2 linked regions of the Chitinophaga varians genome follow. The protein of the gene in region 1 interacts with the protein of each later gene in a pairwise test. Links are inferred from orthologs where the notes say so. Each region holds a gene or a part of one and is shown in the gene's direction. Other genes may lie near its edges. The genes, in order: HGH92_RS18660 and recJ.

Evidence for each region.
Region 2: the proteins of HGH92_RS18660 (region 1) and recJ interact in binary tests that used the Escherichia coli proteins (3 or more experiments, as listed by UniProt). The link is inferred for Chitinophaga varians from one-to-one orthologs.

What each region holds. Positions count from the first base shown.
Region 1 is NZ_JABAIA010000002.1:969,745-980,473, reverse strand. What follows is about bases 2,671-5,575. They hold HGH92_RS18660 (type IA DNA topoisomerase), read left to right. Parts: upstream 2,671-3,037; coding sequence 3,038-5,113; downstream 5,114-5,575. Other genes in these bases: HGH92_RS18655 (oxidoreductase), read right to left, coding at 5,162-5,575; HGH92_RS18665 (TIGR04282 family arsenosugar biosynthesis glycosyltransferase), read right to left, coding at 2,671-2,830. In the rest of the region: HGH92_RS18680 (hypothetical protein), read left to right, coding at 1-252; HGH92_RS18675 (GNAT family N-acetyltransferase), read left to right, coding at 395-1,648; HGH92_RS18670 (hypothetical protein), read right to left, coding at 1,657-2,142; more of HGH92_RS18665, read right to left, coding at 2,243-2,670; more of HGH92_RS18655, read right to left, coding at 5,576-5,995; HGH92_RS18650 (helix-turn-helix domain-containing protein), read right to left, coding at 6,080-6,982; HGH92_RS18645 (carbohydrate kinase family protein), read right to left, coding at 7,001-7,876; ligD (DNA ligase D), read right to left, coding at 7,921-9,954; HGH92_RS18635 (MBL fold metallo-hydrolase), read right to left, coding at 9,967-10,729.
Region 2 is NZ_JABAIA010000001.1:1,779,636-1,790,317, forward strand. What follows is about bases 5,000-7,857. They hold recJ (single-stranded-DNA-specific exonuclease RecJ), read left to right. Parts: upstream 5,000-5,504; coding sequence 5,505-7,211; downstream 7,212-7,857. Other genes in these bases: HGH92_RS07170 (polyprenyl synthetase family protein), read left to right, coding at 5,000-5,366; htpG (molecular chaperone HtpG), read right to left, coding at 7,323-7,857. Also shown: HGH92_RS07155 (DUF4091 domain-containing protein), read right to left, coding at 1-264; HGH92_RS07160 (KUP/HAK/KT family potassium transporter), read right to left, coding at 412-2,367; HGH92_RS07165 (OmpA family protein), read right to left, coding at 2,537-4,087; more of HGH92_RS07170, read left to right, coding at 4,401-4,999; more of htpG, read right to left, coding at 7,858-9,155; HGH92_RS07185 (Ig-like domain-containing protein), read left to right, coding at 9,425-10,682. UniProt on the Escherichia coli protein: Single-stranded-DNA-specific exonuclease.

The sequences.
Region 1 (10,729 bases):
CAGGAAACAGCAGCCGGTTATATGGCACAAGGCGCCCTCAGAAGGTTACTGCTTAACACCCTCGGACGTTTTCAGGTGAAACAGGAAAAACACCAGCTGCTGCTGACATTTGAAAACGGCTATACGCTCGCCCACTATAACAGCGATATCACCTGGACCGATTTTTTCGCAGGTGGATGTATACCGTTTGAAGGCCCTGTTCTCAATAAGATAAGGGCACAATACAAGGACTGGGGGATGACTGAAAACTGACCAACGTTACTCATTTTGGCGACCATGATCATAACAGAAGCCTGCATTGTGTATACAATGCGGGCTTCTTCTTTTTTATAACCGGCCATTTTTTTATTGTAGTTTTAATTCGTTAATTCCGTTTGCCCATTAATCAGACGCCATGAATACCACTTTATGCAACGCCACGCCCACGCAACTTGAAACTGCCATCGCGCAAAATCATTGTGAATTATTCCTCCTCGACGCCCGTATCAAAAACGGCATCATACACCAGGAAGCAGGCCTTTCCTGGACTTACATTGAAGCAGAAGGCAGCGGCACAGTTCTCTTTCCTGCACTGTCCGCCGATACCGCAAAGCTGAACGATATGATGGCCTTCTATCAGGCCCATCCCAGCCGTAATCTGGGCTGCTGGTCACTCAACCCGCCGGCGACACCGCAGCTGGACGTACTGCTGCTGGCCCGTGGATTTCAGCCGGGATGGCAACCCTGCTGGATGGCGCTGGACCTTCAAAACATCAACGCCACCTACGCATCACCGGAAGGGCTGCATATTGCAGCAGACAACACCACGCCGCTGCATTCCATTAAAGAACTCCCCTATGCAGCAAACAACAATAAAGGAACGACCGGCCTGCAACAGGAAAGCCCGGAGCTGGTGCAACGTTTTGTCGCCACGTTAAATGGCCGCATTGTAGCACAGACACTGTTGCTATTTGGAGGTGGCGTAGCAGGCATTTACAACGTAGGTGTGGTACCGGAGGCGAGGGGCCGCGGCATTGGCAAGGCTATCGTGAACGCCGCCTGTATACATGCCCGCGAAAAAGGATATCATTACGCTACGCTGAATGCCAACCCTATGGGCAGGCCCATATACGAGCAATTAGGCTTTCAATGGATCAACGACGGACTTACCTGGTGGATCACAGACGACCGCCTGCAAACCCGTCCGCCTGGCGCTGAAGAGATAGCGCTGGCAGAGGCAATTGGCAAAGGCGATATTACGGCCTTAGAGGTCTTCGCAGGCGCCGACCTGAAGGCGCCCCTCTGCAATGGCATGCACCTCATGGAACTGGCCGTGCATTGCCAACAGCCGGCTGCAGCTGAATGGCTGATAGCGCACGGTGTTGCCTGTGGCGCACTGGACGCCTGGAAACTGGGCTGGAAAGACCGTACCGCGGCGCTGTTGGCGCAAAGCCCGGATGAAGTGAACCGCCTGTACGGGGATTTTCAGTATACACTATTACACGCGGCAGCTGAGAAAAACGATATCGCACTGGCGCAACTGGCCATCGCTGCACAACCCGACCTGGAAATCAAAGACGCCATACATAAAGCCAATGCGCTGGACTGGGCCGAATATTTCGGCAGAAAAGAAATCGGGGATATGATCAAAGCATATAAGTCAGCATAAATCGCCTGTTATTCCGCGCTGATGCTGTCTTCCAGGTTATTCACATTAACGGGAACGGTACCACGATAAGTGATGCCGATACCATATGGATCACAGATCCGGAACCGGCCCTGGGCAAACCGCATAAACCATTCCTCAGCTTCATAAAATGTAATTTCCGGAAATTCCAGCGGAAACTCGCTGATGTCTACATCCAGCCAGGCACGCTCTTCCGGGGTGATCCCGTACGCTTCAGGGTCATTGGCCAGCGTCTGTTGGATAAATGTCAATGACTTTTCAATGTACGCTCCCACGTTGGCAACGATCTGTTCTGTAAAGCCGAGCATGTCGGGCGACAGTTGTGCTTCTTTTGTGATGAGATAAACAGGCACTGTTCCGGTGAACAGCGGATGCTGCAGCGTAATATCGCCTTTCCAAAAGAACTGATCGTCCGGGGCGGCTTCTGCCTGAAGTAGCCCGAAGGCGGATTGATACGTTGGAAGGGGGTTAGTCATGGCTCAAATATAAAACATCAGGCCCAAAACAACGACAGGGAAAAGGTACGTTGTCATCTTCCCAAATCAGGCGGACCAGTAAAAATCATGGCCGTCACAATCATAGCCAGTCTTCCGGCACATCTGCCAGTTCCTGTACCACGTTGAGCGTAGGCAGAAAAGTAAACCGCAATTGTAGTTTATTGATGGCTGTCAGCAGGCGGCGAAGCCAATGGGCAGAGCCGGCATCCACAAAATCGAAAAGTTCGGGATAAAAACGTTGCATGCCCAGCAGATAAAAGCCGCCATGTTGCGCGGGGCCGATGACCACCTGGTTATGTTTCAATGCGGCAAAAGCCTCTTCCAGCAATTCAGGAGACAGGTGCGGGCAGTCCATGCCCACCATCACCACTTCCTGGTAACCAGTGGCAAATACCAGGTTAAAAGCCAGTGACATCGATTCACCGGCATCGTTGCCCAGTTTAGGGAAAATAATGTATTCCTCCCACAAGCCGTAATCAGCCATTTCTTCCAGCACCACATACTTGTCCATATTGATGTAAGAGGCTGTTTCCTGCGTATGGTTCAGCAGCTGGTGGAGTATTTCACGGGTTTTAAAGTCTCCGACAGAGTCTTTGAGACGGGTGTGAGCAATGGTAACTTCCTTATCTCTCGCAAGGACGATCAGTGCCTGATTAAACGCTATCATAAAATCCAGGGTTTAAGGATTTAGCACTAACAATTTACGGCATTTCAGGGGGAAAGGTTGTCCCAAGATTGTTAATAAGAACATTTACCCCTTGTAATAATTGTTAATCTTCTCATAATAACCCGCGATTAATGTATCCCGCCAGCCTATTAAAATCCGGCAAAAACAGTAAATTGTCCGATATTTGTTACCCTATTTCAACTTTTTATGAAAGTTTGCATTGCAGAAAAACCAAGTGTGGCCAGGGACATAGCAGAAGTAATCGGTGCGAAGCAACGTAAAGACGGCTACTACGAAGGCAATGGCTACCAGGTGACCTGGACTTTCGGCCATTTTTGTACACTGAAAGAACCACATGATTATTACGAACAATGGAAATTCTGGCGGCTGGAAGACCTCCCCATGATACCTCCCAGTTTTGGTATCAAACTGATAGAAAATAACGGCGTACAAAAGCAGTTTAAAGTTATCGAGCAGTTGGTACAACAATGTGATGAAGTGATCAACTGCGGTGATGCCGGCCAGGAAGGTGAACTGATACAACGATGGGTGCTGCTCAAAGCGAAATGCACTGCTCCCGTCAAAAGACTCTGGATTTCCTCTCTCACGGAAGAGGCTATACGTAATGGCTTCCAGCAGCTCAGGGATGCCGGTCAGTACGACAATCTCTATGCCGCCGGCAGCGCCCGCGCTATCGGCGACTGGCTGTTGGGCATGAACGCCACCCGTCTCTTTACCAAAAAATTTGCCGTGGGTAAAACGGTACTGTCCATAGGGCGGGTGCAAACCCCTACCCTGGCCATGATCGTTGCCCGGCAGAAAGAGATCAATGCCTTCGTGTCGGAAGATTACTGGGAACTGAAAACGGTGTACCGCGACACGGAATTTACCGCCGCCATTGACCGCCTCGGCAGTGTGGAAAAAGCGCAGAAAGGGCTGGCCTACTTACAGGAACATCCGTTTGAAGTGACATCCTTCGAGAAAAAAGACGGCAAAGAAGGTAATCCCCGCCTGTTTGACCTCACCTCACTGCAGGTGGCCGCCAACAAAAAATATGCATACTCCGCAGACGACACCCTCAAATACGTGCAGAACCTCTACGAGAAAAAACTGGTCACCTACCCGCGCGTAGATACCACCTACCTCTCGGAAGACCTGCATCCCAAAGTAGCCGGCATACTGCAGGACATGACACCCTACGCGGCGCTCACCGCCCCGGTGCTGGCCAATCCCATCCCTAAACTGAAAACCGTTTTTGACGATAAGAAAGTAACGGACCACCATGCCATCATCCCCACAGGCGTGCATCCCGGCGGCGGACTGCCACCGGAAGAAAAAAGGATTTACGACCTGATCGCACGCCGCTTCATTGCTGCGTTCTATCCGGAGTGTAAAATATCCAACACCACCGTACTGGGAAAAGTAGGCCAGGTACCGTTTAAAGTCACTGGTAAACAAATCATTGAGCCGGGCTGGAAAGAAGTATACGCCAACGATACCAGCATCAAAAAAGAAGGCGAGGAAGAAGAGAAATTTATTCCGGACTTTGTGGTAGGAGAAAGCGGTCCGCATACGCCCCGTATCCATCAGGGCAAAACATCCCCGCCCAAAGCCTTTACGGAAGCCAGCCTGCTCCGCGCAATGGAAACAGCAGGCAAACAGGTGGATGATGAAGAAATGCGCGAACTGCTGAAAGACAACGGCATCGGCCGTCCTTCCACCCGCGCCAATATCATCGAAACGCTGTTCCGCCGCAAATACATCGACAAAAGAAAAAAGAACATTTTCGCTACACAAACCGGTATCGACCTGATTGACACCATCCAGACGGAGCTGCTGAAAAGCGCCGAACTGACCGGCCAGTGGGAACGCAAACTGCGCCTGATCGAAAAAGGGGAATATGCCATGGACACGTTCAAAGATGAACTGATCACCATGGTGGCCGATCTTACCAAAGAAGTGAAAACGGCGAGCTATAAAACCATTACCATCGCACCGGATGCGCCGCCGCCATCAGCAGATAAAGAAGAGAAACCGAAAAAAGAGCGTAAGCCCAGAGAGAAAAAACCGGTAGACCTGGCGGTGCTCAACTGTCCCAAATGCAAGGAACACCAGCTGATAAAAGGCAACAGCGCCTACGGCTGCGCCAACTTCAAAGTATGTGGCTTTAAAATTCCGTTTGAGGTAAAAGGGAAAAAACTGACCGATAAACAGATACAGGACCTTGTGACGAAGGGAAAAGCCGGCAAACTCTCCCTGACAGCCACTTTCGAGATACAGTAATATGATAGCCCCGGGACTTCGGCCCGTGGCCCGGGGCTATCATATGAATTAAAAACCGGTATTTACGGTTGTTGCTTTCCACGCTTCCACTTCTTCTTTAATTGCATCGATTTTAGTATACACCATGTTATACGCATCTTCACCCAGGAAGAGATGTACCGGCGGATTTTCCGCTTCGCTCACCTCGATAAAGGCCGCTGCGGCTTTTTCCGGATCACCAGGCTGATTGTGGTTGATTTCATTCTGGTGACGGGCAAGTTGTTCCCTTACCTGCGTGTAGTCTGCAATAGGCGTTGCAGGTACGCCGAGCGAACTACCGGCGAGGAAGTCAGTCCGGAAATACCCGGGAGAAACGATGGTCACGTGTATGCCGAATGGTTTTACTTCTGTGGCAAGAGACTCGGAAAGACCATCCACTGCGAATTTGGTAGCGCAGTAAATACCAAAGCCGGGGAAACTTCCGATAAAGCCGGCAATGGAAGACACGTTGAAGATATGCCCGGATTTTTGCGCGCGGAAATAAGGCAACACTTTACGGATGACATTGAGTGTACCGAAAACGTTGATATCAAAATTACCGCGTGCTTCGCTGTCAGACAGTTCTTCGATGCTGCCTGCCAGTCCGTAGCCGGCGTTATTCACCACCACGTCTACGCGTCCAAAGCGCACGACGGTATCTGCCAGGGCTTTCGCTACGCTGGCTTCGTCAGTCACCTGCATGGAGAGGGGCAGGAAATTATCGTCTGTAGCTATTTTGCTCAGCTCATCGAGATTGCGGGAAGTGGCTGCCACACGGTAACCGCCGGCCAACAGTTTTTTCACGAGGTCGCGACCCAATCCTTTGGAGGCGCCGGTCACAAACCATACTTTTTTGTTGCTCATAAGATGTTTAACTTTTTATGACAACAAAATTAGTGGCGGCGGAGATGCCGGTTGTTACGCCAAACAAACGAATGATTGCAAAAATCAAACAATTCGAAATCCGGTCGGCGTCATCCGGGTATGTTTACGGAAGAAGTTATTGAAGTGGGACGGCTCTTCAAACCCAAGACTGTAGCTGATTTCGGACACGTTCAGGTCAGTATGGCGGAGCAATGCTTTTGCCTCCGTCACGATTCTTTCCGCTATATGGGTGGTGGTGGTTTTACCCGTAGTTTCCTTTACGGCCCGGTTGAGGTGGTTGACATGCACTGACAGTTCTGCGGCGAAGTCGCTGGCAGAGCGCAGCCGGAACAGCTGTCCCGGCGTCTCAATAGGAAACTGCCGTTCCAGCAGTTCTATGAACACGGCAGTAATTCGTTCGTTGGCATTACGGTGCTGGTAAAGCTTCTCCGAAGGCTCCATTTTCATGACCAGGTGTAACATCTCCATGAGATAATTACGGATCAGGTCATATTTCCCCCGGTAATCACTGTTGATTTCATTCAGCATTTTAATGAACAGCCGCTCCACTTCTTTTTCCAGTTCCGTAGTAAGCCGGTAAGAAGGCTTTCCCTGCGGGTGGAACATGGGCAGGTCCCTCAGCGTATGCCGGCCCATCTCTGTCAGAAAAGATTCGCGGAAGATACAGAAGTAACCGCTTGCCTTTTCCTTGGACAACTGTTCCCACGCATAGGGCACCTGCGGATTAAAGAACAGCAGGTTTCCGTCTTCTGTCAGTATGCTTCTGTCGGCATAATGGTAAATGAACTTTCCCCGCAACAGGCTTATCTTATAAAAATCCCGGCGGTTGTATGACATGCTGGGACTTGCAGGCTGACAATCTTCCATCCGGAAAACATTAAAATGCCCGATGTCCTGCTGAAGATTGTCAGGAATACAGTGAATTTTCTCGTGATAGAATTCTGTGATGGTTTGTGCTTTTGCCATAACGCTAAGTTACGAAAATCAAACATCAAATCTGCTACCGTCGTATTCCGGGTTGGCACCTTCGCAGGTGGTAACGAACCCGCTCACTTCCACGGCCAGGTCCAGCGCCGCCGGTACCGGGCGTCCTTTCAATATTTGGGACAGGAATGCCGCCAGGAAGGAATCGCCGCTGCCTACGGTGTCTTTTACCGTCACCTGCTTGGCCGGACGCCCGAATTGCCCATGCCCGTCCACATACACGGCCCCTTTGCTGCCGCGGGTGATGATCAGCTGCGGTACGCCGTAACGTTGCATCACGATACGGGCGCCCTCTTCCGGCGTGTCAAAAGTATCTCCTGTTGCATGCAGCACCAGTTGTAGTTCTTCTTCGTTCATCTTCACCAGGTCGACGCGGCGCAGCAGTTCACGGATAGTGTTCATATCGCTGTGAGGCGGACGGATATTGATGTCCAGCACCTTGTAGGGAGCTACGTCCAGCAGTTTCCATAAAGTCTGGCGGGACACTTCGCTGCGGATGGCGAGGCTGCCAAACACAAAAGCGCCGGAGCGGCGTACCAGTGCCTCCTGCTCCGGTTGCCAGGCAATAAAGTCCCACGCCACCGGTTTCAGGATATCGTAATGCATTTCATGATTGGCGCCCTGCGTGGCCTGTACGGTGCCGGTAGGCTGCTGCGTGTCCAGCTGTAACATGTCTTCCGGCACCTGCCACTGCCGCAGGATTTTCCGCAGCGCTTCTCCGGCTTCATCGGCGCCGGTGCGACTGATAATATGGCTGTCCATCCCGAGGCGGGAAAGGTGATAGGCTACATTGAAAGGGGCGCCGCCGGGCTTGCGGACGCCGTTGGGAAACACATCCCAGAGTATTTCTCCAAAGCATACGGTAACAGGCTTCATGCAAATTATTTTAGAAACAGTGACCGGGAAGATACTACTTTCTGTTATTCGCGGAACAGTTTTTCCAGTCCTGCCAGCGCCGCTTTCATGTTGATACCCTTACCCAGCACAGGTTTGAAGATATCGCCCTGTTCCCGTACACGTGCTACGGCGTTATAGATAGTAAAATCTTTCATGGTCAGCCCTTTTTTCACTTCTTCCCAATGCAGCGGCATAGACACTGTGGCGCCGGGTTTGGGCCTCAGCGAATATGGCGCCGCTACCGTGGCCTGTGGCCTGTTCTGTAAAAAATCGATGTACATTTTCCGCTTGCGCCGGTTGGTAGCGCGTTCTATGCTGGTCGTTTCCGGCAGGCGGCCATGCACCAGCCGCGCGATGATACGGCCGAACTCCTTGGATTGTTCATAGGTATACTTCGCGCCCAGCGGGATATAGATATGCAGCCCTGTAGAACCTGAAGTTTTACAGTAACCGGGAATACCGGCGGCATCCAGGATTTCATGCGTTACCTGCGCCGCTTCTATCACCTGGTCAAAGGTGGTCTTGTCAGGGTCGAGGTCAATGATGCACCAGTCAGGGTTTTCCGGCTTGCGCAGGCGGCTGCTCCAGGGGTTGATTTCAATACATCCCAACGATGCCATGTACAACAATGTGGCCTCATTTTCGCCTACGAGATATTCTTTTTCGCGGGGCTCGTCACTGCTGTGATAAGGAAAAGTAGGCACCCAGTCGGGCGCCTTGCCGGAAACATCTTTCTGGTAGAAACTCTCTCCGTTGATGCCGTTGGGGAAGCGGTTGAGCGACTGTGGCCGGTCTTTGATATAGGGCACTATAAAAGGCGCCATCTGATAGTAGTAGTTGATCATATCCCGTTTGGTGATCTTTTCACCCGGCCAGTAAATTTTACTGAGATTGGTGAATTTAAGCGCATGGCCGTTGATGGTGCGCACCTGTGTTTCTTCACCGGGATTGAGCAATGTCTGCCGGACCTTGGCTGCTGCCGGTTTCAGCGCTTTTTTAAGGGTGGTGCTTTTTGCAGCTGCCTTTTTCGTTGGTGCTTTGGCGTTAGTCGTTTTTATTTTGACCGGTTTTTCGGTTGTTACCTGTGTGGGGGTTTTATCTTCCCGCATGCCTTCGAAAGAAGGGTGGCGCATCACGCCATCGCTGGTCATTTCGCGGAAACTTACCTCACAGATGAGCTTTGGTTTTAGCCATACGGCGGCAGCCTGTGGCGGATTGGGCCTGAAGCGGGAGGGTTTGTTCACATCGGGGATAACGGCGAACGGGGATTTTTTTGTTTCCAGCGATGTAAACTGCTTCATCATCTCCTGCTGTTGGGCAAGGGAAAAGCCGGTGCCGATCTTTCCGGTATATTGCAGTTTGCCGTTTTCGTATACCCCTACCAGTAAGGAGCTGAATGGTTTGGAGGAGCCTTCATTTTTCGTATAGCCACCGATGACCACCTCCTGGCGGTTGCTGGTTTTTATTTTGAGCCATTCACGGGTACGGACGCCGGGATGATAATGACTGTCCGTCTTTTTAGCCATGATGCCTTCCAGTTTGAGTTTTTTGGCCTGTTCGAAGAAATCGGTACCATCTGTCACGAACCCTTCGCTGAAGCGAAGGATGTTGTTGTTGACCGGCATCAGTTGCTGCAATAGCTTTTTCCGTTGCATTAGCGGCAGGGAGGTAAGGTCTTTCCCATTGAGCCAGAGGATATCGAAGAGATAGTACACCAGCTGGCCGTCAGCCTCGCTGCGCCAGTCCTGTAGCTGGCTGAATATCGTGTAGCCTTCCTCGTTGATCACCACTATTTCGCCATCTACTACCGCATTAACTTTCCATTGTTGCAACGCCTGATGAACCGGATAATATTTCTCATTGAAGGACTTGTTATTACGCGATCTTAGTTCCACCTGGCCTTTCTCCAGGAAAGCCAGGGCGCGGTAACCATCCCATTTTATTTCGTATAGCCATCCGGGTTCGTCCGTAGCGGTGGCTGCGAGGGTGGCCAGCATGGGCGTGGTATTGCCGGGTTTGGGCATTGTTTGTTTACCGGAGGTTTTCTGAGCGCACATATGCAGCTGGGTTTATGATTTTCGCCGGTTGTACAACAGGGCGCCGGTAGCCACCAGTGTGATCACGCCGGCCAGTATGAGCCATTTGGGAGCGCGGGCCGCCGGCACATATTCCACGCCGTTGACCCCTGCTACGGCAGATTCTTTCACGTACCTTCCGCAGCGGGGCTTCGCCTCCGATTTGAAGTGATCGGCGATCCATTGCAGGCGTTGCTGCATAGCGGCGCCATACAGCGGGCGGCCATGGCCGGTGGCGGCTATTTCCGGCTGCAGTTCTGCCAGTTTCTTCACGCTGGTTTCAGCGGATACCCAGTCGGAGGTGAAATATTTCGGCGGACCGGAAACATGTTTTGTCTGCATCATGGTGCTGCTGAGGGCTTCTGCGCGGGTGGTAACGAAAGCGTCGCCGGCGAGCAGCAGTTTATCCTCTTCCCGGAAAAGACTGATATGACCGGGCGTATGACCCGGTGTTTCGATATAGCGCCAGCCATCCAGACCGGGAATGGTTTTATCTTCCGGCAATAACAGCAGGTGACCGTTGAGGTCAATGGGGTCTGTAGGAAAAGTCCAGGACATCATGGTCATTATGCCGCCGCCGGCGCAGGGGTCTGGCGGCGGATAGGCCGACCGGCCGGTGAGGTAAGGCGCTTCCAGGTAATGTGCATATACCGGCACTTCCCATTCCCGCAACAGTGAGGGCAATGCGCCTACGTGGTCAAAGTGCCCATGCGTAAGCACAATCGCAGAAGGTGCAAAGTGCGGCGCAAACAATTGC
Region 2 (10,682 bases), on another replicon or contig:
GGTATGTATCCGTTCACCTTTCCAGGCTTTAGCGTTCCAGGAGGAAGCCAGGCTTTGTTCCGCGGGTGCATTTCTTTTTTCATAACGGATATCTGCGGAACCGAAGGCAACGTGAGGCTGGTTACCTTTTACAGCTTCCCAGGAAGCTTTGTTGACCGGTCTGGGATCAGGTTTCTCCTGATAGTCGCCGGCCGGGCCACTTTGGGCCCATACGTTTTGTTGCAATGCCAGCAACACCAGCACGCCAAAAAATTTGTTCACCATACTAAATTTTAGAGATTTTGATATTTGGAGATGGGTTATCATACTACAGCCCAATTCTCTCTTAAAATCCATGATACCCAAGATCATAAAAAAAACCGGGATTTTTGAGTAAATCCCGGTTTCCGTTTATCAAAATCTTCCGACCAACTAGTGGTGAATAATGCGCCTTAATTGCAGGTTGGTGACCGGAGCCACTACCAGCGGGTATTTCTCGATGGTCACGTAACTGGAGTCCAGCCCGAAGCCTCTCTCTTCCGAGAGACTGATTTTTTTCAGGAAGAAATACATCTTCATGACCATTCTTTCATATAATGGCAGATCATTATCGTGGGAAAGGAATTTTTCCATAACAATGAACTGAAAGTCTCCTACCACATTGTTTTTACTGAGAGATTCATAACGGCTGGTGATGTTCACTTCCTTGTTTCTTACCATATCTTCCACCACCATTCTGAACATCAGGTTGATTCTTTGTTCCACCTTAAAGCCCAGTCTGAATTCCACCCGGATCACTTCGTTAGGAATGATGGTCTGCACGGAGTACTCACTGAGATAGGGTTCATCTACCACGTCAACGTGTACAAACCAGTATATATCGGCTCTTTTCGGCTTTTTATTGAGGATGGAGTAGATGATTTTATGTTCTATCTCCTTGGGATTGTCCGCGCTGCTCATATACACCAGGTGAGTGGCATATTTGGGAATAGACGTGTCGTTGCTGAGTTCCTGGATGATGGGCAGGTAATCTTCCAGCCGTACAAATTCCACGTAACGGTTTTTGATCTTGCGGGACTTGAACCATACGATCATGACGAGGAAGAGGGCCCCTGCCACGACTACGGTCACATAACCGCCATGCATGAATTTCACCAGGTTGGCAAACAGGAACGAGAATTCGATAGAGAGGTATACAATAAGATATAGTAGTATCCAGCCTGTCCAGACCCTTCGGGTATAGAGGTAGAATGCGAACAGGCAGGAGGTCATCAGCATACAGATAGTGATAGACAGGCCGTAGGCCGCTTCCATGTGGGAAGATTCCTGGAAGAGTATAACGATGGCCGCGCAGCCAACAAAAAGCATGGTATTGATACCGGGGATATAGAGCTGTCCGCGCATTTCAGTGGGATAGTTTACCCGCATTTTAGGCCATAGGTTGAGCCGCATGGCTTCCGCAATAAGGGTAAAAGACCCGGATATGAGTGCCTGGCTGGCAATAATGGAGGCCAGGGTAGCGATCAGTACACCGAAGATGATAAACCATTCCGGCATGATCATAAAGAACGGGTTCTGGTCTTTAGGCAGGATTTGTCCTTTCTGGCTTAGAAGCCATGCGCCCTGACCGAGATAGTTCAGTATCAGGCAGGATTTCACAAAAATCCAGGATACACGGATATTTCCCCGGCCGCAGTGCCCCAGGTCGGAATAGAGGGCTTCGGCCCCGGTGGTACAGAGGAATACGGCGCCCAGGATCAGGAACCCTTTCGGGTAGGTGGTCAGCAATTCGATGGCATAATGAGGGCTGAAGGCCCGGAGAATGCCCAAATCGTCTGTGATATGGGAGATACCGAGGATGCCCAGCATAGAAAACCATAATACCATGATAGGGCCGAACATACGCCCGATAGACACGGTGCCGAACTGCTGCATGATGAACAGGCCGGTGATGATGGTCAACACGATTTTTACGATCGTCAGCTGGCTCAGGTCTTTAAATACTTCAAGGGTGCGGAGACCTTCAATAGCAGAGGTAACGGTGATAGGTGGGGTGATGATGCCATCTGCCAGGAGGGCAGCGCCGCCGATCATGCCAAAAATTACCGTCCATTTGGCATGTCGTCTGACAAGGGCATACAGGGAGAAGATACCTCCTTCGCCTTTATTATCTGCCCGGAGGGTAAGAATAACGTATTTAACGGTGGTTTGTAAGGTCAGCGTCCAGATGATACAGGAGATACCGCCGATAACGAGCAAGTCGCTGATGGGATTACCGCCAACAATGGCTTTAAAAACATAGAGCGGAGAAGTTCCGATGTCGCCGTAGATGATACCCAGCGCTACTACTAAACCTGCCAGGGTAACCCTGTTAATGTTTATGCCCACAAAAAAAATTTTTTAAAAAAGCCCCCAAAATTAGGAGTAAATATTGAGACCAGCAATAAAAAGGTGACAGTGGAAGAGGTTGATTGGGGTTGGTTGGCATTAAAAAAGCCTCTCCCGATATACTGGGAGAGGCTCTTTTTAGTTATTCATCTTAGTGAGATGGAACTGATTAGTTAGCAGGAGCTAAGTCAACAGTACCGGATTCACCAGGAGTGTTTTGTTTGATGAAGCGACCGCGGTCGATGCCTTGTTTGTCAGCCAGGTAGTCGATCACAGAGTCAACACGACGGCTGCTCAGGTCAACACCACCTTTTTTACCTTTTGCACCAGCGTGGCCAGTAACCAGCACGTTGCAGGAAGGGTTAGCTTTCAGGGTAGAAGCAACAGAAGCGAGGATAGCTTCCTGGTCACGACCTACTTTAGTAGAAGCACCTTTGAAGGAAACGCTAGGCAGAACCAGGGAAGCGCAGGAAGTTTCAGCAACTTTACCTTTGCAGCACTCAGGATCCGGGCATTTACCAACACCGTCAGCGTCAACTGGCTGGCAGTAAGTAGGAGTGATCAGTTGTTTGTCTTTGTAATCAGGAACGCCGTCACCGTCTGTATCTTTAGCTACACCGTGAGAATCAACTGGTGCACCTGCAGGAGTGTTAGGTTCGCGGTCGAACTGATCAGTAACGCCATCACCGTCAGCATCAGGCAGAACAGGAGTAGGCAGTTTCATGTGACGAGGGTTGCTCAGCTCGCTGTAAGCGTATTCCAGCGGGTTGATCCACCAGAGAGGCTGTACGCGTTTAGAAGCGTTACCCAGGTTGAAGTTCAGACGCAGGCTGGTGTAAGAGTAGAAGTCTTTTGTAGAACCGCCGGGACCAGGATAACCATCCAGGTAAGCGTCAAAAGGCATGGTGATTTTCTCTTCTACACCAATGTTGAAGCGTTTGGAAACTTTGAAAGCAATACCGGTACCGAGGTCCAGTGCGTGACGCAGCAGCTGGTTGTCATCTTTACGACCGATAGAGATTCTGTTACCCTGAGAAGGAGCGTTTTGCTCGTATTTCTTATCTCTCAGGTTGTTCAGTTGTTTTCTGATGTCGCTACGTTTAGCACCGAAGTTGATGCCGGAGTAGTCATAACCGTTACCGTTAGCGTCCAGAGCGTCAACGTCAACGTCAGCCATTACGATAGAGTAACCAGCCAGAACGTACCAGTTAACTTTAGGTTCTGCTTTGTAGAACAGGATGTTGCTCAGGGAAGCGATCATGTCCAAAGACAGCTGGTGGTTCTGAGAACGGTAGTTAGGAACGATCATACCGCCGTTTCTAGCTGCAGTTGCTGCCCAAGGGTTACCAGCGGCTGCGATAGTCGGACGCAGTTTGTAATCCTGGCCTTTGTCGATAGAACCGATGTACTCAGCTCTCAAGGAGAAGGTATGACCCAGTGCTTTTCTCAGGGAGATACCGCCACCGAAACCAGGCTGAGGAGGAACAGTTCCGCTGATCAGGTGTAAACCGCCGTGAAGACCCAGTTCCCACATATCCCTTGGTTTACCAGGGAAGTTTGATTGATGGTTCAGGAAGTTATTTTGTTGTACCAACCGCTTGCCTGACACTTTGGAAGAATCCAGTGCATCATAGCCGGTTGGTTGAACCTGTGCAAAACCGGTAGATGCTGTTAGTAACCCCACAGCGCCTGCCAGTAATAAGTACTTTTTGCTTGCCATAATTGTGTTTTATTTAAAAACTGTTAAAAATTTACTAATAACCCGTTTTTTACCTAGCAAAGGTAAATATCATAAATGAATATACAAATTTTTCTTGCAATATTATTTTCATTGATAAGTGCTTCAATATTAGAGCTTAACTGAAAGTATTTATATACCTTATTTCTACGTTAAGTTAAAGTATTGTTTAGCCCTTGTTAAAAGATTCCTTCGCCTGTGTTAAAGGAATGTTATACTTCATATACAAATTAAAGGCCAAAATGTTAAAGTTTCCCATTTAAAACCTAGCTTAGCAATCCTTTTTATTTTATACATGGACGATATCAAGCAACTGATAGGTAAGGAATTACAGGATTTTGAAGGCAAATTCGCAGATTCAGTAAAAAGCCACGTGCCGTTACTGGACCGGATCATGCATTACATAGTAAAGCGGAAAGGAAAACAGATCCGGCCGATGTTTGTACTGCTGTCTGCCCGGCTTTTCAGTAATGAAATCGGGGAAAGCACCTACCGGGCCGCTGCACTCGTGGAACTACTGCACACTGCTACCCTGGTGCATGACGATGTGGTGGATGACGCCAACCAGCGCCGCGGATTGTTTTCCATCAACGCATTATGGAAAAATAAAATAGCCGTCCTCGTTGGTGACTATTTATTGTCCAAAGGGCTTCTGTTATCATTGAACAACAATGACTTCCGCTCCCTCCAGATCCTCTCTGAAGCGGTAAAGGAAATGAGCGAAGGGGAACTGCTCCAGATTGAAAAAACCAGGAAGCTGAATATCAAAGAGGATATTTACTTTGAGATCATTCGCCGCAAAACAGCCTCCCTCCTGGCCTCCGCCTGCGCTGCCGGCGCATGGAGCGCCAGCAACGACGACCACTCCACGGAACAAATGCGGCTGTTCGGCGAAAAAGTAGGTATCGCCTTCCAGATCAAGGACGACCTCTTTGATTATGGTTCTGCCAAAATCGGCAAACCGACCGGTATCGACATCCGCGAAAAGAAAATGACCCTGCCGCTGATATACACCCTCGAACACGCCACGCCTGAAACGAGGCGGAGGATCATCAACATCGTTAAAAATCACAATACGGAAAAAGACCGGGTGGAAGAAGTCATCCAGCTCGTAAAAGCTTCCGGCGGAATTGATTACACCAAACAGAAAATGCTGGAATACCGCGATGAAGCCCTCGCTATCCTGCATAAGTTCCCGCAGAACGATATCCGAAACGGCCTGGAATCGCTGGTAAGGTTCACTACCGACAGAACATTTTAGAAGAAAAAATCAAAAATGTAAAATAATAAATGTAAACTGTAGCTGTAATGGCTCCTGCGGAAACCGCCAGCCATTGCCACTTACATTATTATTTTACATTTTTCACTTTTAAAACGGTTCCTTTTACCTGACAACATAATGCAAAAACGCTGGACAGTCAAAGCATATCAACCAAACCAGGAAAAAGCGCTTCAATCCTCGCTTCGCATACATCCTTTGCTGTGCCGGCTGTTAGTACAACGGCATGTGCATACCTATGAGGCTGCCCGCCAGTTTTTTCGTCCCACCCTCGATGATCTCCATGATCCCTGGCTGATGAAGGATATGGACAAAGCCATTTCGCGTATTGAACTGGCATTTTTCCGCCATGAGAAAATATTAATATATGGCGATTACGATGTGGACGGCTGTACGGCCGTAGCCACTGTGTACGCTTTTCTACACAAACTCTACAATAATATAGAATTTTATATCCCACACCGGTACCGGGAGGGATACGGCATCTCTACGGAAGGCATCGCTTACGCGCGCGACAACGATTTTAGCCTCGTGATAGCGCTGGACTGCGGCATCAAATCGGTAGAACTGATTGCAGCGGCCAAAGAAATGGGAATAGATTTCATCATCTGCGACCATCACCTGCCAGACGCGGTTGTACCTCCGGCGGTGGCCATCCTGAACCCGAAACAATACGATTGCCCTTATCCCTATAAGGAGCTGAGCGGCTGCGGTATCGGCTACAAGCTGATCTGCGCCTTCGCCCAGAAAAGAGGCATTCCCATCGAAGAAGCCAATCAATACCTCGACCTGGTAGCCACCAGCATCGCGGCGGATATTGTCCCGATGACCGGAGAAAACAGGATACTGGCCTTTCACGGGCTGAAAAAGGTAAACAGCAGCCCGTTGCCCGGCATTAAGGCCCTGATCACCCTCAGCGAACTGAAAGAACAACTCACGATCTCCAATCTCGTATTTGTCATTGCGCCCCGCGTAAATGCGGCCGGCAGGATGGACGACGCCCGCAAAGCCGTCAACCTTTTTATAGAAAACGACGAGGAAAAAGCCGCCGCTATAGCTGCTGTACTGCATGCAGACAACTTTGACAGAAAGGAAATAGACAATACCATCACCCAGGAAGCTGTCTCCCTGCTGCAAAACGACGAATCTGTCGGTCTCAGGAAATCAACTGTGCTATACCAGGCACACTGGCATAAAGGCGTGGTAGGCATCGTGGCTTCGCGGCTGATCGATAAATACTACTATCGCCCCACCATCATCCTGACACAGTCCAATGACGTGGTGGCAGGGTCCGCCCGCTCCGTTACCGGCTTCAATGTGTATGAAGCCATCCACCAGTGTAAAGACCTGCTCGTGAACTATGGCGGCCACTTTTATGCAGCCGGCATGACCCTCAAACCGGAAAACGTCCCTGCTTTCCAGCAACGCTTTGAGGAAGTGGTGGCCGGCAGTATCCGGCCCGACCAGCTTGTCCCGGAAATAGTGATCGACACAGAAATTTACTTCAACGATATTACCAACGCCTTTTATAATATCCTCAAACAATTTGAGCCACTGGGACCGGATAACCTGCGCCCCGTTTTTCTGGCCCGGAATATTACTGATACCGGCTATTCCAAACTGGTAAAGGAAGAACATATCAAATTCTCCGTGAGGCAGGGCCGCACCGGTCCTACCCTCTCAGGCATCGGATTTTATATGGCCGACAAATTTCCGATCGTCAGCAGCAAAAAACCGTTCGATATGGTGTTCAATATCGATGAAAACGAATGGAACGGCCAAACCAGTCTGCAATTGAAAGTCATTGATATCAGAGCTTCGAATTAAAGTCTGAAGAGCTTATAGTAAAAATCCCCGGGGCAGTTTGCTCCGGGGATTTTAGTTTACTAAAAGTCCCCTGGCAATCATGCCAGGGGACCGCTTTATAAGTATAATATATTATTTCTTTGCGTTAGCCATCAATTCCACGCTTCTGTTAACAAAAGCAGTAAGATCGGCGCCTGTCAGCAGGTTTTGGGACAGCAGTGCCAGGTCGGCCAGGTTCTTCACTTGTTTCTCCTGTAATGCATTGTCTTTTTCATCCAGGATGTTCAGGTAAACCGGGTGATTGGCGTTGACAGTCATGTTGATTTCGTCCGGCATGGCAGCGTACCAGCTCATACCGCCGCCGCCCATGCTGGCCATGTCTTTCATACGGCGCATGAATTCAGGGCGGGTAACGATTACCGGCTGGGCATCTGCGGTCAGGCCTTTCAGTTCAACCTTGATATTAGGCTGTGTTATCTGTGCGGTGAAGATTTCTTTCAGTTTGCCTTCCTGGTCGGCAGTCAGAACAGTATTATTGTTTTCGTCCTTGTCGATCAGGTTGTCAGCGATATCAGCATCTACGCGGGTGAACTGTACGTTTTCCCATTTAGCTTCGATGTTGCTGATGAAAGCGGCATCCACCAATGTTTCCATTTTCACCACTATAAAGCCTTTGTTTTTGGCGGCCTGCACGTAGCTGTCCTGTTGTACCGGATTGGTAGCATAGAGGATCACCAGTTTGCCTTCCTTATTGGTTTGCAGTGCTTCAGCAGCGGCTTTGTACTCTTCACGGGTATAGAACGTGCCACCATCCACGTTTTCAAGCACAAGGAATTTATTGGCTTTGTCCATGAATTTATCATCGGTCATCATGCCGTATTTCACGAACAGGCCGATGGATTCCCATTTCTCTTCAAAACCTTTGCGGTCGTTACGGAACATCTCGTCCAGTTTGTCCGCTACTTTTTTCGTGATGTGGGCATTGATTTTCTTCACGTTCGGATCGCCCTGGAGGTAGCTGCGGCTTACGTTCAGCGGGATATCCGGGCTATCTATCACACCATGCAGCAGCATCAGGAATTCCGGTACGATGTCTTTTACTTCATCGGTCACATACACCTGGTTGGAATACAGGTTGATTTTATCTTTCTGTATTTCGTAGCTCTTGGTGATTTTGGGGAAATAGAGGATACCAGTGAGATTGAACGGATAATCCACGTTGAGGTGAATCCAGAACAGCGGTGCTTCCGCAAAGGGATACAATTCCTTGTAGAAGTTCTGGTAATCTTCCGTGGTCAGTTCACTTGGTTTTTTAGTCCAGGCTGGTGTAGTGTTATTCAGCTGCTGGCCTTCGAACTTCACCGGTACCGGCAGGAATTTACAGAACTTGGTGAGGATGGCACGGATGCGGCCTTCGTCCAGGAATTCTTCACTTTCCTCGTTGATGTACATCACGATTTCAGTGCCCCTGTCTTCCTTGGTTACTTCTTCCAGTTCATATTCCGGGCTGCCGTCGCATTCCCAGCGGACCGCTGCAGCGCCGTCTTTCCACGATTTGGAGAAGATTTCCACTTTACTGCTCACCATGAAAGAGGAATAGAAACCGAGGCCGAAGTGACCAATGATGTTGGTACCGTTTTCCTGGCCTTTATATTTTTTCAGGAACTCTTCCGCGCCGGAAAAAGCCACCTGGTTAATGTATTTATCTACTTCTTCAGCAGTCATACCGATGCCGTGGTCGGCAATGGTGATCGTCTTTTTTTCTTTGTCCAGTCTTACTTCAATGTCTATGTTGCCCAGTTCTCCTTTGAATTCGCCAACGCTGGCCAGGGTTTTCAGTTTCTGTGTCGCATCCACTGCGTTACTTACCAGTTCGCGGATAAAGATTTCATGGTCTGAGTAGAGGAATTTTTTGATGATGGGGAAAATGTTCTCCGTTTGAACACGTATTGCTCCTTTTTGCATTGATTTTCTGGTTTTTTTCTCTTCACTTTTTCAAACGATATGCCAGCCGGGGACAAGCTGACAAGATGTCAATCATCGCATAAACTTTTACCTGATATACAACAGCAATCACCACAACAATAACAACATTCGATAAAAAGATAATATTATAAATCTCCCTAAATTAACATATAAATCATATAAAAACATTTTCGGGCAGCGGCAATTTAGTAGATTTAGATAACCAAATATCTGAATCTGTACCCCCTTTTTCATTTTAAATCTAATCTATGAGTAGACCTTTACGTTATCTTTTTCTTTTATCCTGCATTATTTACGGTCATGTTGCGTTGGCGCAGAGCCAGCCGCAACCGCGGCAGCTGCCTTACCAGGAAAACTTCGACGCCCTGTCAGCCTCTTCCACCGTATATCCTGACGGATGGCAGGGATGGACGCTGAGCGGTGCTCCCGGCAGTAGTTTCAATACTGCCGCCCCTTCGGCCGACAAGGCATTGACACCCAATGGCAGCGCTTCCGGCACGGCCAACGGCGTGTACAATTACAGCGGCAAACTGGGTTTTCTGAACAGCGGCTCCGTGGACAATTCGCTGGTACTTGCCGTCAACACCGGCGGACAGGTGAACGTCACCGTCAGCTATGACGCCATGACAATCAGGAATCCATACGATGGCACCACCAATACCCGTATCAATGAAATGGGACTGCAATATCGTATAGGCGATACCGGTAGTTTCATCAATATCAGCGGCACTGCGTACCAGAATAATACCGTTACCCAGACCGGATCTGGTATTACACTGCCGCAGCAGCTGCAGCATGTCAGCATCACATTACCGGCTGCCTGTAACAACCAGCCGGTGGTACAGCTGCGCTGGGTGAACCGGCAGATCAGCGGTGGCGGCTCCCGCCCTTCTTTCGCGGTGGACAATATCTCCGTGGAAGGCGCCGGTGGCGATGTTACACCACCGGTCATCAGCAGCCTGGTGCCTGCCAACCAATCGACTGATATCTCTCCGTCAACACCACTGCAAATTATCTTCAGTGAAAACGTTGCGGCCAATCAGGGCAGCCTGTACCTGCATAACAGCAGCAACGGCCATACAGACACATTTGCCATTGGTCAGCCTGCGCTGAGCATTAACAACAACCTGCTTACTGTGAACAAAATACTGCGTCCTTACAGCAGTTATTACATCACTGCCGACAGCGCGCTGGTGAAGGATCTTTCCGGCAACGCTTTTGCCGGCATTGCAGACAGCAGCCAATGGCGTTTTAGCACCGGCGCACAGCAGCTGAGCTTCGACTTTAACAACTGCACGCCAACAGGCAGCACCACGCTGAGCGGCGGCTTTACGCAATACAGTGTGGCCGGCGCACAAACATGGGCCTGCACCACTTTCGGACAAAATAACAGTAACGGCATACAGATCAACGGTTATAGTGGCGGCGCCCAGGACAATGAAGACTGGCTGATATCGCCGGCCTTTGATCTGACCGGCTTCCAGATACCGCTGCTTTATTTCAGCA